Regions from separate parts of the Tepidibacter sp. Z1-5 genome, predicted to be linked through region 4. Evidence: riboswitches for the same ligand, from Rfam matches in the RefSeq annotation. Region 4 holds a riboswitch; each other region holds the start of a gene.
The links. Region 4 has a riboswitch for S-adenosylmethionine ahead of WJW32_RS06620 (methylenetetrahydrofolate reductase). Riboswitches for the same ligand answer to the same signal wherever they lie in the genome.
Positions count from the first base shown of each region.

Region 1: another riboswitch for S-adenosylmethionine. It lies ahead of WJW32_RS01300 (O-acetylhomoserine aminocarboxypropyltransferase/cysteine synthase family protein); the one in region 4 lies ahead of WJW32_RS06620 (methylenetetrahydrofolate reductase).
Region 2: another riboswitch for S-adenosylmethionine. It lies ahead of WJW32_RS04400 (Na+/H+ antiporter NhaC family protein); the one in region 4 lies ahead of WJW32_RS06620 (methylenetetrahydrofolate reductase).
Region 3: another riboswitch for S-adenosylmethionine. It lies ahead of metK (methionine adenosyltransferase); the one in region 4 lies ahead of WJW32_RS06620 (methylenetetrahydrofolate reductase).

Region 1 covers NZ_JBBMMD010000005.1:7,243-15,455, forward strand. Annotated here, with positions in the region: gene WJW32_RS01295 (homoserine dehydrogenase) at 1-511, opposite strand, end outside; gene WJW32_RS01300 (O-acetylhomoserine aminocarboxypropyltransferase/cysteine synthase family protein) at 527-1,807, opposite strand; SAM riboswitch class I at 1,926-2,031, opposite strand; gene acpP (acyl carrier protein) at 2,252-2,479, opposite strand; gene WJW32_RS01310 (hypothetical protein) at 2,643-3,077, shown strand; gene WJW32_RS01315 (hypothetical protein) at 3,129-3,344, shown strand; gene WJW32_RS01320 (hypothetical protein) at 3,549-3,719, shown strand; gene WJW32_RS01325 (hypothetical protein) at 3,783-3,944, shown strand; gene WJW32_RS01330 (hypothetical protein) at 4,036-4,197, shown strand; gene WJW32_RS01335 (LacI family DNA-binding transcriptional regulator) at 4,342-5,343, shown strand; gene hutH (histidine ammonia-lyase) at 5,724-7,250, shown strand; gene WJW32_RS01345 (AAA family ATPase) at 7,363-8,213, shown strand, end outside.
Region 2 covers NZ_JBBMMD010000019.1:3,065-11,277, forward strand. Annotated here, with positions in the region: gene uvrB (excinuclease ABC subunit UvrB) at 1-1,032, shown strand, start outside; gene uvrA (excinuclease ABC subunit UvrA) at 1,034-3,865, shown strand; gene WJW32_RS04390 (GyrI-like domain-containing protein) at 4,455-5,081, opposite strand; gene WJW32_RS04395 (helix-turn-helix transcriptional regulator) at 5,158-6,066, opposite strand; SAM riboswitch class I at 6,327-6,436, shown strand; gene WJW32_RS04400 (Na+/H+ antiporter NhaC family protein) at 6,565-7,881, shown strand.
Region 3 covers NZ_JBBMMD010000002.1:26,699-34,911, forward strand. Annotated here, with positions in the region: gene WJW32_RS00125 (AEC family transporter) at 378-1,316, shown strand; gene yyaC (spore protease YyaC) at 1,351-1,860, opposite strand; gene WJW32_RS00135 (phosphodiester glycosidase family protein) at 1,980-4,007, opposite strand; gene WJW32_RS00140 (tRNA 2-thiocytidine biosynthesis TtcA family protein) at 4,035-4,751, opposite strand; gene WJW32_RS00145 (COG2426 family protein) at 4,955-5,398, shown strand; SAM riboswitch class I at 5,468-5,573, shown strand; gene metK (methionine adenosyltransferase) at 5,741-6,925, shown strand; gene recD2 (SF1B family DNA helicase RecD2) at 7,454-8,213, shown strand, end outside.
Region 4 covers NZ_JBBMMD010000026.1:13,430-21,642, forward strand. Annotated here, with positions in the region: gene WJW32_RS06600 (hypothetical protein) at 1-158, shown strand, start outside; gene WJW32_RS06605 (ABC transporter ATP-binding protein) at 161-1,060, shown strand; gene WJW32_RS06610 (ABC transporter permease subunit) at 1,057-1,908, shown strand; gene WJW32_RS06615 (ABC transporter ATP-binding protein) at 2,315-4,042, shown strand; SAM riboswitch class I at 4,116-4,220, shown strand; gene WJW32_RS06620 (methylenetetrahydrofolate reductase) at 4,311-5,168, shown strand; gene WJW32_RS06625 (homocysteine S-methyltransferase family protein) at 5,174-7,546, shown strand; gene WJW32_RS06630 (hypothetical protein) at 7,563-8,213, shown strand, end outside.

The DNA of each region.
Region 1 (8,213 bases), on a different contig from region 4:
CTGTTTTTAAAGCATTAGAGTAAGAAGTTTTTTCTTTATTCATTTTTGTTAAAATGAAATTTGTGGTTCCGTTTAGTATGCCTTTTATACTTTTGATTTCATTACTTACTAAGTAGTTTTTGATATTTTTAACTATAGGTATACCTCCACCAACACTTGCTTCAAAATAAAGTTTTACATTATTTTCGTAAGCAATTTCTAAAAGTTCTTCTCCATGTCTTGAAATTAAATCTTTGTTTGCTGTGATAACGTGTTTTTTATTTCTTAAAGATTGTTTTATATATTCATAAGCTGGGGTTATTCCACCAATTAGCTCTATAACTATATCTATGTTTTCATCAAAAACATCTTCAATTTTATTTGTTATAATACTATGATTTTTATCATCCTTATGCTTATCTAGATTCTTAACCAAAATTTTTGATAGTTTTATATTATTATTGTTTTTATTAATAAGCTCACAAACACCAGAGCCTACAACTCCATTTCCTAAAACAGCTACTGAAATCATTAACATCACCTCGAATTATATATTGTTTAAAGCATTATCAAAATCTTTTATTATATCATCTATACTTTCAATTCCAACTGAGACTCTAATCAAATCAGGTGTAACGCCTGCATTCAATTGATCTTTCTCACTTAGTTGACGATGAGTTGTACTAGCTGGGTGAAGTACACTAGTTCTAGTATCTGCAAGATGAATTACTAGTGCAGAAAGTTGTAAATTCTTCACAAAAGATTTGGCATCATCAATTCCACCTTCAATACCAAAGGTTAGAATTCCGCTTGCTCCTTTTTTAAGATATTTTTTTGCATTATCATAAGTTTTACTATTTTTAAGATAAGGATAGTTAACCCATTTTACCTTTTCGTGTTTTTCTAAAAAGTTAGCCAATTTTAATGCATTTTCACTATGTCTTTGCATTCTAAGGTGAAGTGTTTCAACTCCAAGATTAAATAGAAAAGAGTTGAAAGGACTTAAACAAGTTCCAAAATCTCTAAGCAGTTGAACTCTAAGTTTGGTTATATAAGATAGATTATTAAATTTCTCTACATAACTAATTCCGTTATAGGTTGGATCGGGTGATACGAATTCATCGAATTTTCCGCTACTCCAATCGAAATTTCCACCATCTACAATAACCCCTCCAACACTAGAAGCATGACCATCTATATATTTAGTAGCTGAATGAACTACTATATTAGCACCAAGCTCAAGGGGCTTCAAAAGGTATGGTGTAATTAGAGTATTATCTACAATAAAAGGAACTTTTATTTCTCTAGCTATTTGGGAAAATTTATCAAAATCTAGAATGTTAAGTCCGGGATTTCCGATGCTTTCACCAAAAACTAATTTAGTATTTTCTTTTGCATATTTTAATATTGCTTCTTTAGGTAAATCAGGATCAATAAATGTAACTTCTATTCCAAATTTTTTAAGTGTTGAAGAAATAAGAGTAAATGTACCGCCGTATAAAGTAGATGAAGCTAAAATATGATCTCCATTTGTACATATATTTAAAATAGCTAAAGCTGTAGCACTTTGACCAGATGATACAGCTACTGCGCCAGAACCACCTTCTAAAAGAGCTATTTTTTCTTCAAAAGCAGCAACCGTTGGATTACTTATTCTAGAATACATATGACCATTTTCCTTTAAGTCAAATAAAGCTGCAACATGATCTGGGTCTTCATATTTGTATGTTGTACTTTGTATTATAGGTAGTATCCTAGGTTCTCCTGGTTTTGGATTATATCCTCCTTGTACACAGAGTGTTTCAAAATTCAAATTACTTTTTTTCATTTTTAGTCCTCCTTTTAAAATTTTAATTTTAAAATGAGAAGAATAAAAAAAACAACCATTTCTATAGTCTTTGAGAAATGGTTGTTAGATTACAATAGTTATATATAACTACTTTATTCCCTCATCTCTCAGTAATATTACTGCAGGAATTAGCACATTTCTAGTAAATACTAGCTGTTGCTGGGCTTCATAGGGCCTGATCCCTCCGCCACTCTTGATAAGAGTTACTTAAAATTATTTAATTTTTTTAATTTAAAATCAATTCTAATGGAAATTTTCTAAGATGTCAATATAAAAAATAAATTTTTTAAAAATATTTATGATTGAATCAACTTGAAAAAAGACTGCTAACAATATTTTGTTAACAGTCTGAATAGTGCTCATTTTAATAAACTTTATTTCAAAATTCAAAAAAATAAGAGGAAGAAATTCCCCTTATCTTTTTTATTTATTATTTTCGATATAAGTACATATATCTCCTATGTTTTTGAAATTTTCAGCTTGCTCATCTGGAATTTCAATATCGAATTCATCCTCAAGAGCCATCATTATTTCAACAGCATCAAGAGAATCAGCTTCTAAATCAGCGACTAAAGAAGTTGATGGTGTTATAGAATCTATATCATCTACACCTAATTGATCTGCTATTATCTCTTTTATTTTTTCAAACATATTACTTACCTCCTAAAACATAATAAACTAATATTTTTAATAGTAGTTTATTACATGTTCAAAAATATTTCAATATATTTTTTTTGAGCTAAGCTAAATAACTGTAATAACTTGTACAAATATGAATATAAATATAATGAAAGTAATACTAAGGAGGAAATATATGAGAAAATTTACAGCTATATTTATATTGTACGTACTGTTTTTTTGCATGAATTTAAATATCTATCAGAATAAGTTAATGAATGACGTTAAAAATATAAATCCATATATAAGAGAGGTTAATTTTATAGTTGAAGATTTTAATAATAATCGTATTAAGCAGAATAATATAGGGGAATACGTAAAAAGAATAGACAATATAAAAAATGGCCTATCAAGTATTGAAAATAATAAATATATTGAAGCCTATATTGACTATAAAATGGTTTCCTTAGAAAAATTAAAAACAGCTATAAACAATAGATTCAATAATAAAGAAAAACTAAAACAAAATATAAATTATTATAATACATACAATAGATTGTCCCAAGATGAAATACAAAAAAAATTAAAAAAAACTCTTATAAGAGTAACAAAATTAGATGAAACCTCATAACATAAAGAAGAAGGAAATAACCTTTAATATTAATTTATGGGAGGTAATAGAATGAGTGAAAATAGTGGAAATTTATTTAGAGGCGGATTTGGAAATTTATTTGGCTGTGGCCACGATGACGATTGTGGATTTATATGGATACTATTATTACTAGTATTATTCTGCTGTTGCGATTTTGATTTTTGTGGTGATGACAATAACTTCTTATTCATAATACTAATCGGTATCATATTACTTTGCTGTTGTGATGGCGGATTTGGATGCTAAAAAGCTAGTTTTTACTAGCTTTTTTTCTTTTTTTGAGCAACGGATTCTGTTAGCACTCGTTGGCGACATTATTAATGCGTTAGCATGAAGCGGATTTTGATAAACAAAAACAAAATTTTCACATATATGCATTAACCAAATTAACCCAAAGTACATAGTATATAGAAGAAGGTATAACCTTCAAAAAAATAAGGAGGTTAGATTATGGGTTGTTTTAAAGATTTTGATTGTTGGTGGATTATAGCTTTATTTGTTTTATTCATATTCTTCCAAGATTGTATAGATGATCTGGATATATGTGATTGGATTCCGTTCTTAATATTAATATTAATATTATGTGCTTATGGCGATTGTGGAGGACATCACGGCTGCTAGGCGCTAATTAAACATTTGACATAATAAACATGCTATCGTAGTTATAAAAAAGGAGGTAAGATTATGGGTTGTTTTAAAAATTTTGATTGTTGGTGGATTATAGCTTTATTTTTCATATTCTTAATATTCCAAGAATGTATAGATGATCTTGATATATGTGATTGGATCCCATTCTTAATATTGATATTAATAATTTGTTCTTGTAACGAATTTGATTGTCACTAATATTTAAATCAACTATAATAACAAATCAATAGCTAAAAACATAGTATATATCAAGAAGGAAAATCTTTTAAAATTATAAGGAGGTAAGATTATGGGTTGTTTTAAGGACTTTGATTGTTGGTGGATTATAGCTTTATTTTTCTTATTCTTAATATTCCAAGATTGTATAGAAGATATAGATATATGTGATTGGATCCCATTCTTAATATTAATATTAATAATTTGTGCATGTAATGAATTTGATTGTCATTAATATTAAAAATATAAGTAAAGAGCTAGACTAAAATCTAGCTCTTTGTTTTTTATATAAATAAGTGATATAATTAATATTTAATAAATATAGAGAATATAAACTTTAAATAAGGAAAAAATTAAAAGTATGAGAGGAAGTGATACAATGATTACTATAAAGGATGTAGCTAAAAGAGCAGGAGTTTCTATATCGACAGTTTCAAGGGTAATCAACAATTCGAAGCCTGTAAGTAATGAAATAAGACAAAGGGTATTAAAAATAATAGAAGAAACAGGATATGTTCCAAATCCTCTAGCTAGAAGCTTAGTAACTAAGAAAAGCCAATTAATAGGAGTAATAGTTCCTGATATATCTGATTTTTTTATGGGAGAGCTACTTAATGGAATAGAAGAAGTGGGTAAGATATATAATTATGATATCATTTTATGTAATAGCTATGGAGAACCTGATGAAGAATTAAAATATATTAATCTTTTAAGATCAAAGCAGGTGGCAGGTATAATATTTGTATCATGGAAGATGAATCAAAATCATGTAGATGTAATAGAAAAAGCAAAGATACCGGCTGTATACATAAGCAAGAATGCAAGTGAATTTGATGTTTACTCTGTAAGTATTGACAATTTTGAAGCATCTTATGATATGACAAAATACTTAATAGAAAATGGAAACAAAAAAATAGCATTTATGAAATCATCTGCACAAGACAACATAATGGATTCAGATAGATATAGAGGATATAAAAAAGCGTTAAAAGAAGCAGATATAGAAATTGATGAAACGCTTATAAAAGAAGGCGATGATACTAGTGAATCTGGATATTATCTTATGAGTGAGATTCTTGAGTCCAAGAATATACCAGATGCAGTATTTGCATCTCGTGATGAAATCGCAGTAGGGGTTATAAACTGTATATTAGATGCTGGATATAAAGTACCTGAGGATATATCTGTATCGGGATATAATGACATCAAATTAGCATCTCTATACAGACCATCTCTGACTACTATTAAGCAGCCTATATATGATATGGGAGCTGTATCTATTAGAATGATAGTTAAGATGATAAATGATGAGGCTTTAGAAAATAAAAACACACTTCTTCCTTATAGTCTTGTAGAAAGACAGAGTGTACTTAAAAAGTAGGTTATATAACCTACTTTTTTTTGTACACTTTTTCTAAGTTAACCATTGATACAGTGGCTGTTATTGTTCCTACTATAGAACAAATCAAAAGTAGAATTTCCATAATACCACCTCTGTATATATTATACAATAAATGTATTTATTTTGCAAAGTAAATCAAATATCTAAAATTAATCATTTAGTGTCGAATAGAAGGTTGAGTAAAATATATTACTGTACTCAAATAAAGTAATACAGTGAAATGTACAGTTTCACGTAAAATGTAAAAAAAAAGTGAATTTGCAAAATTATCCAAAAATATAAAGGGAAAACGATTGTAAATATAGAATCAATTATAAACAAAATGAATTTTTAGACAATTCCAAAAAGGGGGTATAGTTTTGAATAAGGTATACATAGATGGGAAGAGTTTAACTATTGAAGATGTTGCTAATGTAGCTAGAAATGACTATAAGGTGGAACTTACTAAAGAGTCACAGGAAAAAGTTATAAAAGCTAGAAATATAGTAGATAAGTTTGTTGATGAGGAAAAGATAGTTTATGGAATAACTACTGGATTTGGGAAGTTTTCTGATGTTGTTATAACTAAGGAAGAAACAAAGACATTACAAAGAAACCTAATAATTAGCCATTCTTGTGGAGTAGGAGAATGCTTTGAAGAGGAAATTTCAAGAACTATAATGCTTCTTAGAATAAACAATCTAGCTAAGGGATATTCAGGTATAAGGCTAGAAACCTTAAATACTCTTATCAAAATGTTAAATGAGGGTGTTCACCCATTAATACCACAAAAGGGATCACTTGGTGCATCAGGGGATTTAGCACCACTTTCTCATATGGTTTTAGTTATGATCGGTGAAGGAGAAGCTATTTACAAAGGTGAAAAAATGAGTGGAATAGAGGCTTTAAAGAAAGCTGATATAGAACCTATAGAACTTACATCAAAAGAAGGACTTGCACTTATAAATGGAACTCAGGTAATGACTGCTGTTGGTGCATTAACTGTATATGATTCAGTTAATTTATTAAAGACTGCAGATGTCGCTGCATCACTTACTATGGAAGCTTTAAATGGAATAGTTACTGCTTTTGATAAAAAAGTACATGAAGTTAGAGCTCATAAAGGTCAAATGGATGCAGCTAAAAATATTTTAAATATACTAAATAATAGCAATATGACTACAACCCAAGGAGAAATTAGAGTTCAAGATGCATATACATTAAGATGTACTCCTCAGATTCATGGAGCTAGTAAGGATGCAATTGATTATATAAAGAAAAAGGTAGAAATTGAAATAAATGCTGCAACTGATAATCCTCTTATATTCCCAGATACAGAAGAGGTTATATCAGGAGGAAACTTCCACGGACAGCCTATGGCTTTAAGTTTTGACTTTTTAGCTATAGCCTTAGCAGAGATTGCTAATGTATCTGAGAGAAGACTTGAAAGACTTGTAAATCCTGCACTAGGAGGACTTCCTGCATTTTTAACTAAAAAAGGAGGATTAAACTCAGGATTTATGATAGTACAATATTCTGCGGCTTCACTTGTTTCTGAAAATAAGGTATTAGCGCATCCAGCAAGTGTTGATTCTATACCATCATCAGCAAATCAAGAGGATCATGTATCTATGGGTACTATAGCTGCTAGAAAAGCTAGAGAAATAATGGGAAATGTAAGAAAGGTACTTGCTATGGAAATGCTAGGAGCGGTACAGGGAATAGATCTTAATAAGAATAAAGGTCTTGGAATTGGAACTAGTATAGCATATGAACTTATAAGAGAAAAGACTAAGACTATAGAAGAAGATATAATAATGTATAAAGAAATAAATAAATGTGAAGATTTAATAATTTCAAATATAATAGTTGATAAAATAGAAGAAACGATAGGAAAACTTAATTAAGATATTTAATAAAAATAATAAATGGTATAGTTTATAAACTATGCCATTTATTATATAGCTAATATAAAGTGAAATGCCTAAAATACAATTAATAAAAAGAGGGTTATAGTTTATGGATATTATAAATATAAAATTTTTTAATAATCATAGTGTATCTAAAAATAATGATATTATTTGCTTTCCTTATAAAAAAACGGAAGCACTCTTTTATTATTTAGCAATAAACAAAGAAGCTAGCCGAGATGAGCTGGTCAATCTTTTGTGGGAGGATTCAAAGGAAAGTACTGCAAAGAAAAATCTTAGAAATGCAATGTATCAAATAAGAAAGATATTTGATATGGATATAATAATATCTCCTAAAAAAAGTACTGTTAGTATAAACACACAGATACATATAAAAACAGATTTAAATGATTTTTTAAATAAAGAAGATGTATATTTTGAAAATGGAAAATGTGAATTTTTAAAAGGCCTTATATTAAAAAATAATGAAAATTTTAATTGGTGGATAAATAATAAACGACAAGAATATAAGGATATGAATATAGATAAATTATATAATAAAACTAAATTATTGATGAAAAAAAGAAAGTACGAAGAAGCTTTGGTATATGCAAAAGCATTTATGAGTGAGGATGAATTTGATGAAAGAGCATACAGAGCTTTGATGAATATATATTATAATAAAGGGTCTTTTTATAAGGCAATAAATTTATATTATAAGTTAGAAAAAATGTTAGATATAGAGCTTGGAATAAAACCAGATGATAAAACATATCAGTTGTATAAAAAGATAATAAATGAAAAAAATATAAGCCAAATAGAATTTAAAAAGCAGAGCTTATTTTATTATAGAGATGAAGAAATGAAATGTATGATGGATAATTATAATAAATTCATAAAAGGTATAAATTCAAAATCAATACTTATAACGGGCGAATTTGGAATAGGAAAAACAAAACT
Region 2 (8,213 bases), on a different contig from region 4:
AGAAAAGAAGGAGAAAAGCCTTATACATTGATGGACTTTTTTCCAGAGGATTACCTTATAATAGTTGATGAATCACATGTTACAGTACCACAGGTAAGAGGTATGTATGGAGGGGATAGATCTAGAAAAGAATCATTAATAGAAAATGGATTTAGATTACCATCTGCTTATGATAATAGACCTCTAAACTTTGGTGAATTTGAAGAAAATATAAATCAAATGCTATTTGTATCGGCAACACCTGGTCCTTATGAAATTCAAAATTCTAGCGAATTTGCAGAACAGATTATAAGACCTACAGGATTATTAGATCCTGAAATAGATGTAAGACCTATAACTAATCAAATAGATAATTTATTAAGTGAGATAAATAATACCGTATCTAAAAAAGAAAGAGTATTGGTTACAACACTTACAAAGAGAATGTCAGAAGATTTAACTGACTATTTAAAAAATGCTGGAATTAAGGTTAAATACTTACATTCGGATATAGAAACACTTGAGAGAACAGAGATAATAAGGGATTTAAGGATGGGTAAATTCGATGTATTGGTAGGAATCAATCTTTTAAGAGAAGGTCTAGATATTCCAGAGGTATCTTTAGTTGCAATACTCGACGCTGATAAAGAAGGATTTTTAAGATCAGAAACATCTCTTATACAGACTGTAGGAAGAGCTGCAAGAAATAAGAATGGTAGAGTTATAATGTATGCAGATAAAATAACAAGATCTATGGAAAGTGCTATAAATGAAACTAATAGAAGAAGAGAGTTACAACAAAAATATAATGAGGAAAATAATATAATTCCTCAAAGTATAAATAAAGAAATAAAGAATGTAATAGAGGCAACTATGGTAGCTGATGATGAAGTTGCATATGGAATAAGTAGTAATATAGACAAAGACGAATTAAAGGAAAATATAAATAGACTTAAAGAAGAAATGATAGAAGCTGCAAAAAATCTTCAATTTGAAAGAGCGGCTCAGATAAGAGATAAGATAGCTGAGCTTGAGGAAAGGATTGAAAACTAATATGGAAAATAAGAATATCGTTATAAAAGGAGCAAAAGAGCATAATCTAAAAAATGTAGATATAACTATTCCAAGAAATAAGTTTATAGTATTTACAGGACTTTCTGGCTCTGGAAAATCGTCTCTTGCATTTGATACTATATATGCAGAGGGTCAAAGAAGATATGTAGAGAGTTTATCAGCGTATGCTAGACAATTTTTAGGACAAATGGAAAAGCCTAATGTTGATTATATAGAGGGATTGTCGCCTGCTATATCAATAGATCAAAAAACTACTTCAAAAAATCCTAGATCTACAGTTGGAACAGTAACTGAAATATACGATTATTTAAGATTATTATTTGCAAGAGTAGGAGAACCACATTGTCCTATATGTAATCAAAAAATAAGTCAGATGACAGTTCAGGAGATAGTAGACAAGGTATTAGAACTACCAGATAGAACTAAAATACAAATACTATCTCCAGTTATACGAGGTAAAAAAGGAAAACATGAAAAGGTAATTGAAAGAATAAAAAAAGAGGGATTTGTAAGAATTAAAATAGATGGTGAAAATTATGAGGTTACAGATGAAATAGATTTAAATAAGAATAAAAAACATAATATAGAGGTTGTAGTAGATAGAATAGTAATAAAAGAAGATATAAAAAATAGACTTAGTGATTCTATAGAAATGGCTATTAAGCTTTCGGAAGGGCTTGTTATTATTGATCTTATAGGAGATAAAGAAATGATGTTTTCTACCAAGTTCACATGTCCTGAACATGGAATAGGAATAGAAGAACTTTCTCCTAGAATGTTTTCTTTTAATAGTCCATTTGGAGCATGCACAAGTTGTAATGGACTTGGAAATATGAAAAAGGTTGATAAGGATTTGGTTGTACCTAACAAGGATTTATCTATAAAAAAAGGTGCTATAGCTCCTTGGTTCTCAGTTGGAGGAGCTGGAAGTGAAGATACTTATTATTACAAGATGGTAGAAAGCCTTGCATCAAAGTTCAATGTATCATTAGAAGTTCCATTTAAAGAATTACCAGACGATTTTGTAGAAGAATTATTATATGGAAATAATAATACTTTAGTAGAATTTGAATATGAATCAAAATTTGGAGGATATAGAACTTATCAATCAAATTTTGAAGGAGTTATAAATAATTTAGAAAGAAGATATAAAGAGACAACTTCAGAATATATGAGAGAAAAGATAGAAGGTTTTATGATCGAAAGTCCTTGCCGTACATGTAATGGTGGAAGGCTAAAAAAGGAAAGTCTATCTGTTCTTATAAACAATAAAAATATAACTGATATAACGGATATGTCTATAAATGAACTACTAGATTTTATAAATAATATAGATTTGACTCAAAAGCAACAGATAATAGCATCTGAAATATTAAAAGAGATAAAAAATAGAACAACCTTTTTACAAGATGTTGGTCTTAATTATCTAAATTTATCAAGACAAGCTGGTTCATTATCGGGAGGAGAAGCTCAAAGAATAAGGCTTGCAACTCAAATAGGTTCTGCTCTAGTTGGTGTACTTTATGTACTAGATGAGCCTAGTATTGGTCTTCATCAAAGAGATAATGATAGGCTTATAAAGACTTTAAGACATTTGACTGATATAGGAAATACACTTATAGTAGTTGAACACGATGAAGATACTATGTTTGCAGCAGATCATGTAGTTGATATAGGTCCTGGTGCTGGAGTACATGGAGGAGAAATAGTTGCACAAGGAACTGTTGATGAAATAAAAGAGTGTGAAGAATCCATAACAGGTCAGTACCTTAGTGGAAAACAAGAGATATCTATTCCTGAAAAACTTAGAGAACCAGATGATAGATATATAGAAATTAAAAAAGCGAGTGAAAACAATCTTAAAAATATAGATGTTAAGATACCTATTGGATTGTTCACTTGTATAACAGGAGTATCAGGATCTGGTAAGAGTTCGTTAATAAACGAGATTTTATATAAGGGAGTTGCAGCAAAGACTCAAAATTTAAGAATAAAGCCTGGAAAGCATAAAGAAATACTAGGAATTGATTATGTAGATAAGGTAATAGATATAGATCAATCTCCAATAGGAAGAACTCCAAGATCAAACCCTGCCACATATACTGGTGTATTTGATATGATCAGAGATATGTTCGCAATGACTAATGAAGCTAAGGCTAGAGGATACAAAAAAGGTAGATTTAGTTTTAATGTAAAAGGTGGAAGATGTGAAGCTTGTAAAGGTGATGGAATTATAAAAATAGAAATGCATTTCTTACCAGATGTATATGTTCAATGTGAGGTATGCAAGGGAGAAAGGTATAATAGAGAAACTCTAGATGTTAAGTATAAAGATAAGACAATATCAGAAGTACTAGATATGAATGTTGAAGAAGCTTTGGAATTCTTTGAGAATATACCTAAGATAAAAAGAAAGCTTCAAACCCTTATGGATGTGGGACTTTCTTATATAAAACTTGGACAACCATCTACTCAATTATCAGGAGGAGAAGCTCAAAGAATAAAGCTAGCAACAGAGCTTAGCAAGAGATCTACAGGAAAGACATTGTATATACTAGATGAACCAACAACTGGTCTTCATATAGCAGATGTAGATAAACTTATTAAGGTTCTTCAGAAATTAGTAGATGTAGGAAATACTGTTGTAGTAATAGAACATAATTTAGATGTTATAAAAACATCGGATTATGTAATAGATTTAGGCCCTGAAGGTGGAGATGGTGGAGGAATGATAGTTGCTACTGGAACACCAAAGGATGTTGCAAATAATGAAAATTCTTATACTGGAATGTTTTTAAAGAAATATTTTTAAGACTATAAATTTATAAAAATAGTGTTTAACCAAAAAATAAATGGGATTAAAATACCGCTTATGTGTTAAATATTTTTAATAAAACTAAGCATTACATCTTAATTGAATACCCTAAAAGTTCTAAACTCTCTACGGTCAGACAACGAACTTTCTTAACGGGTATTCAAACGCTGTAATTCAAGTTTTATATAAAAATATTTAAATCATTCGCTAACATTTTAATCCCATTTATTTTATAAGTGTAGTTCTTAAACTTTAAATATATTCAAATGCATATTACTTCAAAAAAGGCAATCAACTAAGCAGAAGTAGTTTCCTATTCATAATAATCATGTTTAAATATTATTCTTTTCATAAATAATACCACCTTTCTTATTTTAGAGTACTTGTTGAATGGTAATTCTTTTATAAGAATATGGTATTATTTTTTTGTCTTTTATTCTATGGTAAAAATATCGTTGTATTCGCGGTATTTGTATAGATAGTTTTTAATAACCCACAGACCCTAAAAAAATAACCCAGATTTCGTTTGTACGAAATCTAGGTAGCTACCTATATTTTAAATAAAAGTAATTTTAAAATTTAATATTTATTCATTATGTTCGACTTTAAATCGTAATACAGTTTTAAGTTTATCAGGTTGAGTTTTTCTAGCATCGGAGATATAAATCTCTCTATGAATTTTGGAACTTCGCTTTAAATTATTCTGTGTACAATAATTTTCCATAATCGAAAAACTCTCGGGTTCATCGTTATAAGAACCTAAATGTAGCATTTGAAGACAAAGTCCGTCCTCTAAACTATTAAATCTTACTTTATCAAGTAAGGGATGAGGTTTTTTCTTTTTTACAATTTCAATAACTTCTTGTGCTAAATCATCAGTTACAAAGTCCGGCTGTCTTATCATAATTGTATAAATTAATTTGCTTTTATCTAGCGTATCCAATGTTCTTGCTTTTTCTTCTAAATCCCAAATACCTTCAAGTGGAAATACAGTATAGTCAAAATATCCATCTGGTATTATGCCTTTTTTAGGTAACATTTTTAAAGCATAAGATAAGGAATATAATACCCCAATTGCTTCAGAAAAGTCTTCACTATTAGGATCACCTTTTCCATCAATCATAAAGAATTTAAAGTTTGGCACCGTAATAACTTCAGGTTTATTTTTTGGTAAATATAATTCTTTGCCTTGCTTTCTCCATTCATATTTCATCCTTATTCCTCCTTCAATATGGTATATTAGTAGTATAATATATACTACCTGACAACAGTATGTCATATTTAAATTATTAGTTATATTGTTCTATAGATTTGTTTAATCTATCTTTTATAATATTTCGAATATGTTTAGGTTCAAGTACCTCAACAAAGTATCCAAATGACATTATATATCCATATATCCATTCATTTTCAGGGAAAGATACTTCTACATTAAAACTACCATCATCATTTTCGATAATATAATCATCATCAAATTCATCATAAACTCTATACCCCATCTGCTGGTTAAATCTGAGCTTTAGTGTTACTATCAAATCACAATCTACTGTTTCGTATCCTATTGACAAATCATCAGGAGGTATTCGTTCAAATGTTTCATTTACAACTTTAATTTTTTTCATACGTGAAATTCTAAATGTACGAAAATCTTGCTTAGTCCTACAGAATCCCTGTAAATACCATGTTTTCGATTTGAAAACTAATCGTAATGGTTCAACACTTCTAATTGTTCTCTTACTATAAGAACTTATATATTCAAATGTAATTATATTATGATTTATTATTCCAGCTTTAATGTCGGTAAACTTTTGATGTTCATCTTTTTTGCTACCCCAATGAGAAAAATCTATATCAATCCAGTTATAACTATTGGGACTTTTAAATACTGCATTTAATTTATTGATTAGACTTTCGATATTCGGAGATTTAGTTAATTTTAAACTTTGAAGTCCTAATAGTATTTCATTTTGTTCATTTTCTGAAACAATAGATTTATTTAAAGTAAAATTCTCAAGCAGACTAATACCACCGCCACTACCTTTACTGGTGTATATGGGGATACCTGATGAACTTAACTTATCTATATCCCTATATATAGTTCTTGTTGAAACTTCAAAGTGTTCCGAAAGATATTTTGCTGTAACTGTACCTTTATTCAATAATATAAATATAATCTTAAATAGTCTATCTATCTGCATATTATCACCCAATAATATTATACCAATTATACTAGCTACATTTGAAATTATCTTGAGCAACAGAGTCCGTTAGAATTTGTTGGTGATATCTAACATTTTGATAACCCACAGATACTAAAATAGAAACTAGATTTGGTTTGTACCAAAGTAAATTACTGATGCTATTCAAGATGCACTTGAAAATTCTTGAAAATAATTTCTTGACAAATCTATAATATGGCTGTATTATTAATTAATAAGAAAATTAAATAAATTTTTACTTCTTATCAAGAGAGACGGAGGGAATGGCCCTGTGAAGTCTCGGCAACCTTCAAACACGGTTTGAAAAGGTGCCAAGTCCAACAAAGCTTATAGCTTTGAGAGATGAGAAGATGATGATAGTTTAAGTTGTGCTATTAGAGTCTTCTCGATTTAGGGAAGACTTTTTTTATGCATAAAAAAGTAATCACTAAATCGCTTTAGAAATATAATATTTAATTTAGTGAAGGGGTGTATACTATGAACAAAAAGTCAGGAAATCCTTGGGCATTATTGCCTTTGGCAGTGTTTTTAATTATTTTTATCGGATCAGGAATTATAACTAATGATTTTTATAAGATGCCTGTTATAGTAGCTTTTTTAATATCGGCAGCGGTTGCTTTATTTATGAATCCAAAAGAGAGTATATCTACTAAGATAGATGTATTTTGTAAAGGTGCAGGAGAAAGTAATATTATACTTATGGCAATTATATTCATATTAGCTGGAGCATTTGGAAATGTAGCAAAAGAAATGGGAGGAGTAGATGCTACTGTAAATTTAAGTTTATCTATTTTACCTGAAAATTTATTGATTGTTGGATTATTCGTTATTGCATGTTTTATATCTTTTTCAATGGGAACATCTGTGGGAACTATAGTAGCACTTGCACCAATTGCTATAGGAGTTGCGTCAAAGATATCAATACCAGTTGGATTAGCTCTTGGTGCAGTAGTTGGTGGAGGAATGTTTGGAGACAATTTATCTATGATTTCGGATACTACTATTGCAGCTATTAGAACTCAAGGTTGTGAGATGAGAGATAAATTTAAAGTAAACTTTATTATAACTTTACCAGCAGCTATTATAACTGCTCTAATTTTAGGAGTTATAACATCTGGAAATCAGCTTAGCTTAGATACTGAATATACTTATGAAATAGTTAAGGTATTACCGTACTTATCAGTATTAATAGCAGCTCTATTCGGAGTTAATGTATTTGTAATACTGGGCGGAGGAATTTTATTTGCAGGAGTTGTAGGTCTTTATTATAAATCATTTGGATTATTTGGATTTATACAGGCTGTAGCAACTGGAATATCTGGAATGGAAGATTTAGCTATGATAGCTATAATAGTAGGTGGAATTGTTGAGCTTATAAAGTTCAATGGTGGAATACAGTTTATATTAGAATTTATAAGAAGTAGAATAAAGACAAAAAAAGGTGCAGAATTTGGAATAGCAGCTATTGTGAGTATTGTAGATATATGTACTGCTAATAATACTATAGCAATAGTTATGGCAGGACCTATAGCAAAGGATATAGCAATGGAATATGATATAGACCCAAGAAGAAGTGCTAGTATATTAGATATATTTGCAGCAGCTTGGCAAGGTATAATTCCATATGGAGCACAGATATTAGTAGCAGCAGGTCTTGCATCTATATCGCCTTTAGCTATAATAAAGTATTTACACTATCCTATACTAATATTTGTATTTGGAATATTGGCAATATCATTTGGATATCCAAATCTTGAAAGTAAGGCTAAGAAAGCAAATGAAGTAGTAAGTTAGCAGATAAAAAATTCGTCTAATGCTACGCATTGACTCATGGTGCCAACAAGTCTCACGACTCTGTTGATTAAAATAGTTGTAAGTTTAGTTCATTTATCAATGTTATATACAAGTTGAAAGTAATATAATTTATTATAAAGTAAAAAAGTCTACCTAATTATAGGTAGACTTTTTTTAAATTATTCCGATTAAAAAACTAGAAATAAAATACATTATTAATAGTATTGATAAACATGCTGAGTAGTCTTTGACTCGGGTTGGAACAGACCTGTCACCGTTGGACATGTCAGAAATCACACTCCTTAATTTTAGTTACTATTATTATATTACAA
Region 3 (8,213 bases), on a different contig from region 4:
TTTTTAACGGGTATTTAAACGACGCAGTCCAAGTTTTATAGAAAAATATTAATCAAAAGTATCTAACATTTTAATAAGCTTCATTTTTAATTAGTATTTAAATTGCACTATGATTGTCTTATGCAAAATATAGAAAATTTAATATAAATAAAAACTCTTTCAAGTTGTGGTTGCTCATTGAATTATATGCTAGCATATTTATAATCGAGTTAAAAGATCTTTTGTTTTATCTTATATGTTTCCAGTGATTTTTAAGGAAATAGTATATTATATAAAGTGGATATAAGGATTAAACCTATTATAAATAAAAATTCATAGACAAAATTTCTTTAAATAGTATATTATATAAGATAACAAAAAATTAATGGGGGTACACTATGAACTTTATGTCTACATTTAATCAAGTATTTATGTTGTTTGCACTAATATTAATAGGATATACAGCGAATAAGAAAAAGCTTATAACTCAGAATCTCAATAAAGAGCTTAGTAATGTGATTTTGTATATAACACTTCCTTGTTTAATAATAAAATCTATGCAATATGAGTTTTCGATACAAATGCTAAAAAGTAGTATAGGGATAATAATAATATCTATAGCTATGTATTTAGTTTCTATATTAATATCTTTTTTTGTTATAAAAAACATGGATGTTAAAGGAAAGGTCAAGGATATACTGCAGTATTTGATTATATTTCCTAATGTAGGATTTATGGGGTATCCTGTTATAAGTGCTATTTATGGAGATTCTGGAGTTTTTTATACAGCCTTATTTAATATGCCTTTTAATATATTGGTGTGGAGTTTTGGGGTTATGATAATGTCTAGACATTATGAAGAGTCAAGTGGGATGAACTTAAAGAAGATAATTTTTAATCCTGGAATGCTTGCTATAATAACTGGATATACTTTATTTTTATTATCTATAAAAATACCTACTCCAATATACAATATATTAAATGTTCTTGCAAATACGACAACACCTATGTCTATGATATTAGTGGGGTCGATACTAGCTCAATCTAGTATAAATGATGCTATTAAGAATAAATATTTATTAATAGTATCTTGTCTTAGACTGTTAATTATTCCATGTATAGTGTATTTTACACTTAGTAATGTATTTCATTTGAAAGGTGTATTATTAGGTATACCATCTATCGTATCTGGAATGCCAAGTGCTGCAAATTGTGCTATATTTGCAACTAAATACGATAATGATCATATACTAGCATCTCAAGGTATATTTATAACTACGCTGTTATCTGTAATAACAATACCGTTAATCGTATTCCTTATGAACAGTAAGATATAAAATTTTGAGTATATGCGTTAGTATAATACAAATTCTACGATGAGAGTATGATAGAAGTTGCTATTAACTCTGACATTTGGACGATAAAACTAAGACGTATGTTATTAAATGCAAATTTACTGTTTTCATCAATTTCATCAACTATGGCGACTATCGAGTAGTCACCTATTTTAGGAAGTGTTTTTCCAACTCCTTTTCCGGGGAGAATAGGGCCTTCTCTGATTTGAATATTGCCTATGTTGTTAACTTCTCCTAAACAAGCATCTATAGCTACGAAATTAGCTTCAGGATGTTTGTTTTTTATATAATTTAGTGATTCGTTAATATTCAAGGCATGAATAGGATCATCTAAAGTTCCGTAAATAGGATATTTATAATCGCTGTTCTTTAGCATAGTTCCAACTAGGGGACCTAGAGAATCGCCTATGCATCTATCTGTTCCTATACAAATTATAACCGTGTTATCGTTGATTATAGTTGTTAAGATTTCTTTTAAAACACAAATGACATTTTCTTCTTTATAATTTGCCTTAGCCAAATACACAGATAGCACCTCCTAATTAATTATATGGAGAAAATAAAAAAATATGAGAAAGTTTAAATCTGCACTTCCTCATATTACATACTATGCTGAAAACTATGATATGGTTCTTGTTAAATTTTTTAAAGGAAGAGTTTTTTATAAGTGTATTTTACATCTGTTCCATTTACGTTAATTAAAAGATATCTGAAATCATTTGAGAAACTATTTTTATATACATTATTGTAATCTGGTATACTTATAAATCTTACATTGTCTTCTAATATTTGATTAAATGCATCACCTCTATAAATAACATAGACATTTTTGTCTTTTGAAGCTTTATGTAAAGATTTTTTGAATTCAAGTGCTTCCTCTTTTATTTTTAATGATTCTTTAGAGTTAAGAACTATGAATATATTATCCGCTGTAGTATTTAGTGAATTTCTAAAAAAGTCCCATTGACCAGCTGATTTAAAAAATCCTCCATTTGAACTATTAAGATTTATTATAAGGTTATTGTCTACAGTTTGACTTGCATAAGATTGGTTAAAGTTGTAGTGTGATTTATTTAGTTTTTGTTCAAATACTGTATTTGAATTAGACAATAAGAATAAATTATCTGCATTTTTTTCTATATCCTGTCTATATTTTATATGAATTAGATTATCAAGTAGAGTACTTACTTCATTCATATCACTTAAAAATGCTATATTTATGCCTTCTTCTCCTAGTTCATCTACTAAATTAGGGTCTGTATTAGATTTTCCAATTACAGTTATAGGGATAGAAGCATCTGTACCTCCGTATTCTACATGGATAATACCGTCTCCTGCACTAGTTGGAGTAAATATGTTTTTATTGAATGTACCATTTATTCCTGATACACTAAAATGCATATTTTCAATAGGGATATTAAGTGGATCAAGGTCTGCATCAAATGTATTTATAGTAAGCTTGAATTTATCATTAACATATCCAAAATCATTGTCTGTGAATGCTTGTATAGATGAAAATTCATCTTTTTGGGCTGTTGATTTGATAGCTAAAGAATCAACTATTCTTCTTTCAGCTCCATTTACGAGATTGTTTACTATAGTATCGTTTACTATAAGATCAGTAGATCCTCCTCCGTCAAAAAGCATAGCATCCTTGCAACCTAAAGATTTCATGTAATTAGCAACATCTTCTTCTTGCATTCCTATAACATTAGGAAGTCTTCCGTCTGCTGCAAATAGGATAAGTTTATTATCATAAGTTATACCTAATGCAGACCTTTGGCTTTTACCAGGAACTTTTTGTGTTGGAGGATATAATTGTCCGTCTTTTAATATTAAACTTCCGCCTCCTACTGCAAGGTCTATATTATTTGCATAATCAAGGCTAAATGCAGAATTTAGTTTTAGCTCATCTCCTACACTTAAAGAATTTCTAAGTGTTATACCGTTATTTCCAGCAGCTAATAATACATAACCATTGTCTGGTATTGCAACTGGAGGTTGTCCATATCTTATATCTGTAATGATATTATCTATTACAAGCACTTCGGTAAGGTCGTAGTATGTATCGTTAGCTCCTGGGGAGTTTTTGAAGTATTCATTTGTGTACATTACTATGTTCGCATAATTTTTACTAGGCTTATTTATAGCGGCTATTGGTAGCTGAGTATTTTTTGTTACATCTGATATACTAACATCTGGTTTTATGTAGGTAAAAAATGTGTTTCTATTTTTATCAAATAAGAATGTAGAATATTTATTTGGTTGATAATGAGGGTTTGATAAAACTTTTCCGTTTTTAACCATAGGACCAAGTGAAAATGCCGGATTTGACATACTAAAAAAGTCTGCATTTATAGCCGCCAGTATATCCTCGTTATTTCCATTTGAAGAATCATTTTTTACCATATCGCTAACCTTCTGAGTTTTACTGAATCCATCTTTGTTGAATAATAAATCTAATTTTATATCAGGATTGTCCAAATCTATGCAAACTAGATTTACATTTTGGATACCACTTTCTGTGAAAGAGTATACATTTTTATATGTTACGCCTTTAGCAAGCATCATTTCTTTTTGACTTTCAGTTACCACTGAGTTTGCAAATATATTAGTTGAAGATGAAAGCATAAAAAAACTTGCCAACATAAAGCTTATAAGTTTTTTGTTCATGAAAAATCACTCCTTTATTTATCATATTTAAGGTTTAAACCACAATTGAATTTGTTCTTTATTTTGCATAGCTTTAAGCATTCTCTTTCTAAAATAGGGAACTTTATTTGCGATATCATCTACAATGCTATTTGCAAATTCTCTTTTTGTCTTGCCATCAACAGGGCAAGGGCTTTTGAGAACTGGTAGATTATTATTTTTTACTGATTCTATTATAATGTCCTCTGTTATATATATTAAGGGTCTAATGGTAGTGATATCTATTCTGTCTAGGTATGTAACTGGTTTGAATGTATTAATTCTTCCTTCGTAGAACATACTTAAAAATAGAGTAGATATTCCATCATCAAGGTGATGTCCTAGTGCTATTTTATTTATACCTCTTTTTTTTGCTTCTTCATTTAAAGCTCCTCTTCTCATCTTGGAGCATAATGAACAGGGGTTAGATTCTTTTCTTTCATCGAATACTATTTTAGATATTTCTGTTTTGATTATAGTGTATGGAACATCTATTTCTTTTAAAAATTCTTTAGCAGCATCTAAATTCATATTATCAAATCCAGGGTCTACTGTTATAGCTTCTAGTTCGAATTTATTAGGAGAAAATCTTTGGAATAGCTTAAGTGCGTATATAAGAGCTATACTATCCTTTCCTCCAGAAAATCCTACTGCTATTTTATCGTTATCCTGTATCATGTTGTAATCGTCACAGGCTTGTCTTACTTTCCCGATTATTTTTTTCATTTTGATTCTCCTCTATATGTACTTTCATTCAAGAACTTACCTTATAAAGAATATAATGTAAGTTAAAGTTTTTACTATGTATACAATATTTAAATCCATACAATGAGTTTATATTAAAAATAATAGAAATTCAATTACAATAAGATTAAATTTTAATATATAATAAAGGTATTGAATTTTGTGAATGAGGAGTGACAGTATAAATGATTTCAGAATATATTTATCTAATGATTATATCTATGGTTCCTATAATTGAGCTTAGAGGTGCTATACCTATTGGAATAGTTAAGAACCTTAATCCATTATATGTGTACATAGCATGTGTTATAGGAGCTATAATTCCAGCTCCGTTTTTGATAATGTTTTTTAAGGATTTACTTAAGTGGCTTAAGAAGAACCGATATTTTAAAAAGCTTGGAGATTTCTTAGATAATAAGGTAAATAAGAATAGTGACAAAATAATGAGAAGAAAATTATTGGGCATAATACTATTTGTTGGAATACCTCTTCCGACTACGGGAACATGGACAGCAGCCATGGTTGCCTCTGTTTTCAACATGAGGATTAAAGATGCTGTACTGGGAATTGTTATAGGTAATATATTATCTGGAATAATAGTTTCATTTATTACATTAACTTTTACTTAAATAATGATTGACAAATAAATTTCAAAATAGTATTATGAACTAAGTCAGTTAATTGAATAGAATCTTAATACCTTATTAAGAGAGGTGGAGGGAATAGGCCCGATGAAACCCAGCAACCATCCAGTAATGGAAAATGGTGCTAATTCCTACAAGGCGAAGCTTTGGAAGATGAGGTCTAATTTAAATATAAATTAGTTTCTTCTTTGCGGAAGAAACTTTTTTTATTATAAAAGAATATAATCCAGAAGCTATTAAGTTCTTATCTATAGATTTAATGGCATAGAGTTTTAGAATTTATAGCTTTAGGGCAAAATATATAAATAAAAAATTGGAGGTATTAAAATGGCTAAAAGATTATTTACATCAGAATCAGTTACAGAGGGGCATCCAGATAAAATATGTGACCAAATATCGGATTCAATATTAGATGCATTACTTGAGAAAGATCCTAATTCAAGAGTTGCTTGTGAGACATCAGTTACTACAGGACTTGTTTTAATATCAGGTGAAATATCTACAAATGCTTATGTTGATATTCAAAAAGTTGTTAGAAATAGAATTAAAGAAATAGGTTATGATAGAGCTAAATATGGATTCGATGGAGATACTTGTGCAGTACTTCTTGCTATAGATGAGCAGTCTTCAGATATTGCCATGGGAGTTGATGAAGCACTAGAGAGTAAAGAAGGAAAGATGAAAGATGAAGTTGAAGCAGTAGGAGCAGGAGACCAAGGCATAATGTTTGGATTTGCTTGTGATGAGACAGAAGAATTAATGCCTATGCCTATATCTTTATCTCACAAATTATCAAGAAGATTATCAGAAGTCAGAAAAAATAAAACTTTAGGTTACTTAAGACCAGATGGTAAAACTCAGGTTACAGTTGAGTATGATGGAGATAAGGTTGTAAGAATAGATACTGTTTTAATATCAACTCAACATAGTCCTGATGTGACTAGAGAGCAAATAGAGAAAGACTTAATAGAGCATGTTATAAACCCTGTTATACCAGAAGAATTATTAGTTGATACTAGAATATTAGTTAATCCAACAGGAAGATTCGTTATAGGAGGACCTTGTGGAGATGCAGGTCTTACAGGAAGAAAGATAATAGTAGATACTTATGGTGGATACTCAAGACACGGTGGTGGAGCATTCTCAGGAAAAGATGCTACTAAGGTTGATAGATCAGCAGCTTATGCAGCAAGATATGTTGCTAAGAACATAGTTGCAGCAGGACTTGCTAAAAAATGTGAATTAGAACTAGCTTATGCAATAGGAGTTGCAGAGCCTGTATCTATAATGGTTGAAACATTTGGAACTGGTAAAGTTTCGGAAGAAATACTAGTAGAGCTTGTTAAAAAGCACTTTGACTTAAGACCAGGAGCTATAATAAGAGATTTAGATCTTAAAAAGCCTGTATTCAGACATACAGCAGCTTATGGACACTTCGGAAGAACTGATTTTGACTTTGCTTGGGAGAGAACTGATAAGGCTGAAATACTTAAAAAAGAAGCATTACAATAATATAATTGTTTTATGAAAGAGGCTTGAATAAGCCTCTTTTATTTTTATATGCTTAACCCAAAAATAAGGGTATTAAAATAATTCTTTCTTAGATTATATGTGGGTTATCAAAACTATCTATAAAAATAACGCAAATACAACGATATTTTGAATATAACTAAGCTTTTATCTTATTAACAATCCTAAAATTTACGAACTCCCCTACGGTCAGACACGCAAATTTCTTAACGTATTATTAAACGCTAAAAACTAAGTTATATTAGTCAAAATATCTAAAAATATTTACTAACATTTTTATAGACAGTTTTGAGTATTAATACTTATATCATAAATTCAACCCTACCCCTCTATTAAAATAAAAAAAAATTTTTGCTTAAATACATGAATTTTATTTTGTGTAACATATCTATAAATACAAGATTATAGAATTAAAATTTATGGATAACATGATAAATAAAGAAAGTAAAATATTAAAGCGTGAATTTTTTGATATAATAGTAGTATTATAACTGTTTAGGAGTAGATGCTATGGAGAAAATAAAGGGAATGGTAGTTGAGATTGTATTTAAAAACGATGATAATGGATATACAGTAGCCGCCCTTGAACACTCAAATGATGAAGTTACAATAGTAGGATGTATGCCTACTATAACAGTAGGTGAGACTATTGAACTTGATGGAAAGTGGATAAATCATAAAATGTATGGACCACAGTTTGAAGTGAGTTCATTTATTCCTTGTACACCTGAATCTGAGGAAGGAATATACATATATTTATCATCAGGAATGATAAAAGGTATAGGCCCTAAAATGGCTAGGAAAATAGTAGAGACATTTGGACTAAATACACTGGATATAATACAAATGAATCCCGAAAAACTGACTCGAGTTGATGGAATAGGAAAGAAAAAGGCTGAAACAATAGGAAAGAGCTTTCAAGATAATAGAGAACTTAGAAACTTAATAATAAATTTATCAAAGTATGGGATAACGCCTAATTACTGCCTAAAAATATATAAAAAATATAAAAATAAATCTATTCAGATAGTAGAGACAAATCCATATAAACTAGCAGAAGATATAAGAGGGATAGGATTTAAGCTTGCTGATAATATAGCAACAAAAATGGGTATTGATCCTTATTCAAAAGATAGAATATCGCAAGGTATAATATATACACTAACTCAAAGTTTAAGTGAAGGACATACCTACTTGCCTAAGAGTAAACTGATAAAAGAAGCTTCCAAATTACTCGAAATAGAAGATGAATACATAAAAGATATTGTAT
Region 4 (8,213 bases):
ATATAACTGTTAATGGACAAAAAGCTGTATTAATAAAAAATAAAGATGAATCTTACTCTCATATAGGTATATTTTTTAACTACGAAGGAAATACGTATATAATAAATAGTGATTGCGAAGAAAAAGAAGTATTACAGGCAATTGAGGAGATGTTTTAATTATGGTTATACAAACTAACAATTTAACTAAACAATTTAATGGAAAAGGTGGTTTTAATAATATCTCCCTCTCTATAAGAGAGGGGGAAGTTTTTAGTTTTCTTGGAAAAAATGGTGCTGGGAAAAGTACATTCGTAAGAACACTTCTAGGAATACTCCATCCAACATCTGGAGAAGGCATGATTCTAGGAAAAAGCATAGGTAATGTAGAAGTTAGAAAGGAAATAGGATATTTACCTGAGCTTTTTCAATATCAAAATTGGCTTACAGGATATGAGCTTTTATTCAATCATGGGCTTTTATACAAGATGGATAAGCAAGCTATAAAAAAGAGAATAGAAGAAGTTCTCTTAACTATAGGACTTAAAGGTCATGAAAATAAGAAGTTAAAAGAGTACAGTAAGGGTATGAAGCAAAGAATAGGTCTTGGATGTGCTATTATTTCAAATCCTAAAATATTGTTCCTAGATGAACCTACAAGTGCACTAGATCCTGTTGGAAGAAAGCAGGTTCGTGATATTATAATTGATTTAAAAAATCAAGGGAAGACAATATTTCTAAATACTCACTTATTAAGTGAAGTTGAACTGATATCAGATAGAATTGCTATATTAGATAAAGGTCAGATTAAAAAAGTAGGAACAATGGATGAACTAATATATTCACCAGTAATGGCTTTTGTAGAAAATATAAATGATAATATGATAAGTGATTTAAAAAAGTTTGATCCTATGATTAATATTGTAAATAATCAGATAGAAATACATATTGATAATGAAACTATTCCAAAGATTGTAAATACAATAGTTAAAAATAACGGATTGTTATATATGATAAAGAGAAAAGAGAATGCACTTGAAGAATTATTTATAAATACAGTTGGAGAGGTGGACGAAAGATGAGTACAATAATAAGGCTTACATTTATTGAAATAAGAAAGAAAAAAATACTGTATTTAACTCTTGGACTTACAGCTATTTTCCTGATATTATATGGGACTGCACTTTATTTTGCATATGATTCATTAGAATTACAAGAGCCTTTTATGAGAGCTACTTTATCTAGTCAGCTTATATCTATGGGAATTTATGCTATGGTATTTATAGTATCATTTTTATCCATATTCTCAAGTGTTGGAGCTATTTCATCTGAGATAGACAATGGAACATACGATGCTATACTAGCAAAGCCCATAAAAAGATATGAAATAGTTTTAGGAAAATATATAGGAATATTATTAGTACTAATACCTTATGTTACCTTTTTTTATTTGGGGATAATAGAACTTAATATATTTTTTGGAAAAGGATTTATAGTTAATCTAGCATTTGAATCTATATTAAAATCATTGTTAGCACTGTATCTTTTACCAATTTTGCTTACATCAATAGGAATATTCTTTAGCTGCTCTATGTCAACAATGGCATCTGGAATTACATTACTTATAATGTATTTTTTCGGTATGATAGGTGGTTTTTTAGAGCAAATCTCTGGAGTTATTACTATTGAAAATACAAAACAAGCCTTAAGCAACACAGGTATTATAACTAGTCTCATAATACCGTCTGATATAATTCAGAAAAAAGCTTCTTCTCTCTTATTTACAACATCATCTGGATTGAATCTGAGTATAAGCAGTTTTGTGGGTGCCAAAACTCAACCAAGTGTTGCTATGATGATTTATATTTTAGTGTATATATTAGTTATGCTGATATTAGCTGTTAGAAAATTTCAAAGAAGAGATTTATAAGGGAAATATACATCTTAATGCCAAAATGAAGGGTATTAAAATAACGTGAATGTATTAAAGTTCTTAATAAAACTAAGAGTTACATCTTATTGAATATCCTAAAAGTTCTAAACTCCCTAACGGTTAGACAACGAACTTTCTTAACGGATATTCAAACGCTGTAACTCAAGTTTTATATAAAAACATTTAAATCATTCTCTAACATTTTAATACCCTTCATTTTTGTAAGTACAGTTCTTAAATTTAAAATGGATTTAAATAAATAATATCCTTTACTTTCTTAGTATAGACTTCTTTTACGATAATATAAAAAAATTTCAAAGGAAAAATCTTGAATAAATATAGTGAAGATTTAGAAAAATAAACTATAATAGAATAAAGTGAAACTTAAGAAAGAAGTGATTGGATGATAAGAGAATTTATCAAGTACTACAAACCTCATCGTGCTTTATTTACACTTGATTTTACGTGTGCATTTATAATGTCTTTAATGAACCTTGTATTCCCCGTATTAACGAAAAAAATAATAGATGATTTATTACCAAGTGGGAATATACAAAGAATTATATACTTTGGAATATTGCTTTTAACGCTATATATAGTAAGAGCTATACTTCAGTTCATAGTAGATTATTGGGGGCATACTTTAGGAGTTAGAATAGAGTACGACATGAGAAGAAAACTTTTTAAACATATAAACAAGCTTTCATTTTCTTACTTTGATAACGTAAAGACTGGACAGATAATGTCAAGACTTGTAAACGATTTAAATCAAATATCAGAACTTGCCCATCATGGACCAGAGGATTTATTTATAGCATTCGTTACGCTAGCAGGATCATTCTGTATAATGATTACACTAAATGTGAAAATGACTTTAGTAATATTCTCTATAATGCCTATAATGCTTACATTCACAATTATTAAAAACAGAGAGTTAAAAAAATCATTTAGAGATTTAAGAGTTAAGATCGGAGAGATAAACGCTCAAGCTGAGGATTCTATATCTGGTATAAGAGTTGTAAAAGCTTTTAACAATGAAGAATATGAAGAATATAAATTTGATTTAGGAAATAAAAGCTTTAAAGAAACAAAACAAAAATCATATAAGGTATTAGGACAATTTTTTAGCGGAATAACATTTTTTTCAAACATTATAAATCTTGTCGTACTAATGTATGGATCATATCTTATATACAATAATGAATTTACAATAGGTGATTTAATAGGATTTTTATTATATGTATCTATGTTTTTACAGCCTATACGAAAGATAACTACATTAATCGAAAATTATCAAAGAGGTATGGCAGGTTTTGCAAGATTTATGGAGGTTATGGAAATAAAGACTGAAATTCAAGAAAAGCAAGATGCAATAAATATTGATAAATTAAAAGGTAATATAGAATTTGAAGATGTAGGATTTGGATACAATAACAACAAAAGTATACTTACAGGAATAAATATGAGTGTTAAGTCTGGAGAAACTATAGCAATAGTAGGGCCTTCTGGTGCAGGAAAGACTACACTTTTAAGATTAATACCTAGATTTTATGAGGTAAGTAATGGAGTTATAAAGATAGATTCAGTAAATATAAAGGATATGAAGATAAGGGATTTAAGAAAAAATATAGGAGTTGTAGAGCAGGATGTATTCTTATTTTCAGGTACTATAAAAGAAAATATACTTTATGGAAAGTATGATGCAACAGATGAAGAAATAATAGAAGCTTCTAAAAAAGCTAATGCACATGAGTTTATAATAAATCTTGAAAATGGATACGATACCTATATTGGTCAAAGAGGAGTTAGACTATCTGGAGGTCAAAAACAGAGAATTGCTATAACTAGGATATTCCTTAAAAATCCACCTATCTTAATACTAGATGAGGCTACATCTGCACTTGATACTCAAACAGAAAGAATTATCCAAAAATCTTTATATGATTTATCTAGAAATAGAACGACATTAGTTATAGCTCATAGACTTACTACTATCAAGAATGCAGATAAGATAATAGTTCTTACTAATGATGGAATAACGGAATGTGGAAGTCATGATGAACTTATAGATCGAGAAGGAATTTATAGTGATCTTTATAAGTTACAGTTTGAGGATATATATGAATATTAAAAAGCATTAAATATTCAGAAAAAAGCTTGACATATATTTCAAGATGATATAGTATGTAAAAAAACAAAATAAACTCTTATCAAGAGAGACTAAGGGATCTGGCCCAGTGAAGTCTCGGCAACCGGCACGAATGTGCATCGGTGCTAAATCCAGCAGCTAATTAGCTGAAAGATAAGCTTTCTATGAATTGTAACCTCTTTCAGTCGAAAGAGGTTTTTTTATTTAGGATTCTTATCTCTTTAAACTTAATAAGAGAGGGAGGATTAATATGAAAAAATTAAGGGAAAAAATTAAACGAAAAGAATTTGTAACCACTATAGAGATAGAACCACCAAAGTCTGGTAGTTCAGAATCTGAAATAAATAGGATACAAAAGCTAGCACATTTAATAGATGGAGTTAATATACCAGATAATCCTATGGCTAACATGAGGATGAGTCCTATAGCTTTAGGAAGCATAGTACAAAGTAAGCTTGACATTGAAGCTATATTTCACTTTGCATGTAGGGATAGAAACATTCTATCTATTCAATCAGAATTACTTGGAGCCAATGCTTTAGGGGTTAAAAATATATTAACATTAACAGGAGATAAACCAGAGGTTGGAGATCATAAAAATGCAACTGGGGTATTTGATACTGACTCTATAGGTCTTACTCAAGTTGTATCTAAACTAAACGGTGGATTTGATTTTAGTGGAAATAAATTAGAAGAAAAAACTGATTTTTTCATTGGAGGAGTGGTGAATCCGTGCAGTGATGATTTAGAAAAAGAGATAGATAAGTTTCATCAAAAGATAGAAAGTGGAGTAAACTTTTTTCAAACTCAGCCTGTATTTGATATTGAAAAACTAGAGAAATTCACAAAAAAAATTGAACATATAGACATTCCAATATTATATGGACTTATGCCTTTAAAGTCTATCAAGTTTGCAAGATATCTAAACAACAATGTTACTGGGATTGATGTTCCTAATAAACTTATAGATAGACTTGATAAAGGTGGGAAAAAAGAGACTTTAAATATATTAAAAGAGACATACTTAAATATAAAGGGCATGTCAAAAGGGATTCATATATTTCCTATGAAGGATTATGATTTGACTTTAGAATTATTACAGGGGTGATAGATATGACTAAGATATTAGAAGAATTGTTGGTGTTTGATGGTGCTATGGGAACTATGCTACAGGAAGATGGATTAAAGCCTGGGCATTGTCCTGAACTTATGAATGTAGATTATCCGGACAAGGTAATTAAAATACATGAAAAATATTTAAAGGCAGGGGCAGATGTTATAACTACTAATACATTTGGAGGAAGCAGTGTAAAACTTAAAGAGTATAACCTTGAAGATAGGGTGTATGAGATTAACTCAAAAGCAGTAGAAATAGCTAGAAAAATAGCTGACAAATATAATAAATATGTAGCTGCATCTGTTGGACCTACTGGAAAATTTGTAGAACCTATAGGAAACAATAGTTTTGATGATATATATGAAATATTTAAAGAACAAATAAATGCTTTGGCAAGTAAAAATCCAGACTTTATACTTCTTGAAACATTCAATGATTTAGGAGAGATAAGAGCAGCTCTTTTAGCAGCAAAGGATGTATGTGATATACCGGTTATATGTACACTAACTTATGAAGGAGATAGAACATTAACAGGGGTTAGCCCAGAATCAGCAGCTATAGTATTAGAATCTTTAGGTGCTAGTGCTGTTGGGGTAAACTGCTCGGGAGGACCAGAGGAATTAATAGAAGTTACTAAGAAGATATGTAAAACTACTTCCTTACCTGTTATAGTTCAACCAAATGCAGGTCTTCCTGTTATAAAAGATGGCAGCATATATTATCCACTGAATGGGAAAGCTTTTATACAAAAAATTGAGCCATATTTTGAAATAGGAGTTAACATATTTGGTTCATGCTGTGGATCAACTCCTGAGCATACTAAATTTATAAAAAAAAGAATTAAAGATTTCAAACCTACAAAAAGGAACTTAGAACAAGTATCAATACTTTCAAGTAGAGAAGAGATAGTAAAGATAGGTAAAAACTATATTCCAAAAATAATAGGAGAGAGAATAAATCCTACAGCAAACAAAAAACTAGCTCAAAAAATAAAAGATGGAGATTTTTTAATAGCTCAAGAAGAAGCTCAAATTCAAGTCGAAAATAAAGCACATGTGATAGATGTAAATGTTGGTGTTGATGGAATAGATGAAGCATATGTTATGAAAAATCTCATAAATTTGATTCAAAAGAATGTAAATGCACCTTTATCTATAGATTCCACAGATAAAGATGTTTTAGAGGAAGCTTTAAAAAATTATCATGGAAAAGCTATAGTAAACTCTGTTAATGGAGAAGAAAAAAGTCTTGAATCTATACTTCCTCTAGTCAAAAGATATGGAGCTGGGGTTATAGGTCTTACTCTTGATGAAAATGGCATACCAAATAGTGCAAAAGAAAGGCTTGAAATAGCTAAGAAAATAGTTAATAGATGCATTGACTATAATATACCTAAAAAAGACATATACATAGATCCATTGTGCATAAGTGTATCTACAGATAATAAAGCAGCTATTGAGACTTTAAAGAGTATAAAAATTATAAAGGAAGAATTAGATGTAAACATAGTTTTAGGTGTTAGTAATATATCTTTTGGACTTCCAAGTAGAAGCAAGTTAAATAGCTCATTCTTGTCTATGGCTATTTCAAATGGATTAGACCTTGCAATACTCAATCCATTAGATGAAAATATTATGAATTCTTATCAAGCAGCATCTGTTTTATCAAATAGAGATGAGAATGTAACTAACTATATAAATTTAAACAGCAAAAAAAGTATTTTAAAAAGTGAAATAGATGAATCAAATGACATTATATCAATAGATCAACTTAAAAAATGTATAGTAAATGGATCATATAAGGCATTAGATATAACTAAAAAACTTTTAGATGAAAATATAGATAAATCAGAGATAATAGATGAAGGACTTATAGAGGCACTTAATATAGTAGGTAATAAATTTGAAAACAAAGAGTATTTCCTTCCACAATTAATGCTTAGTGCAGAAATAGTTGAAAAGATATTTGATATCATAAAGAATACCTTGAATTTTGACCTTAAAACTAAGGGAACTATAGTGATAGGAACTGTTAAAGGAGATGTACACGATATAGGAAAAAACATGGTAAGTGTTATGTTAAAATCACATGGATATAAGGTAATTGATTTAGGAAAGAATGTGCCTGCTGATAAGTTTTTAAATGCAGCTAAAGAAGAAAAGGCAGATGTAATATCTTTAAGTGCTCTTATGACAACTACTATGAGTGAAATAACTACAACTATAGATTATATAAGAAAGGAACTTCCCGATATTAAAATAATAGCTGGAGGTGCAGTAGTTACAGAAGAATTCGCAATAAAATCTGGAGCAAATGGATACAGTGAGGATGCAGTTGGTGCTGTTAAGCTTGTAGATTCATTAATATGATATATGGAGATATTTTATGGATGTAAATGTTTTATATAATTTTAATATAGATAAAGAGATAGACAGTATATGCGAGAATATAGAGGAACTAAGAGGATTAGAAGATGAGGTTTTAGAAATTAAAAAATATATAAAGCCGTGTATTTACTATAAGGATATAAATATAAAAAGCATAGAAAAGGATAAGGTAACATTAGATGAAATAGAGATAGACAGCGCTTATTTAGCAAAAGGGCTATTAGGATGTCATAAGGTAACATTAATAGCTCTTAGTATAGGAGATTATCTTAATAAATACTCTCAAGAAAAATATCTTAGTTCAGAGTTAAAAAAAAGTTCAATAGCTGATATCTTAGGTTCACATGCAGTTGAGATATTAATAGATAAATTTCATAATTATTTGATAAACAAAAATATTTTAAGAGGAGTTCATTCATCTTTAAGATATAGCCCAGGATATGGAGATTGGGATTTAAGATATCAAAAAAATATACTAGATTTATTAAAAACGCATAAAGATATAAATGTAAGCTCAAACTTTTTATTACAGCCTGTAAAATCAGTAACAGCAATTATAGGGTGGTCATATCAAATAAGAGAAAGAAATTATCCAAATGGATATAAAAAAGAAATATGTAAAGGGATAAACTCATGCTCAAATTGTAGA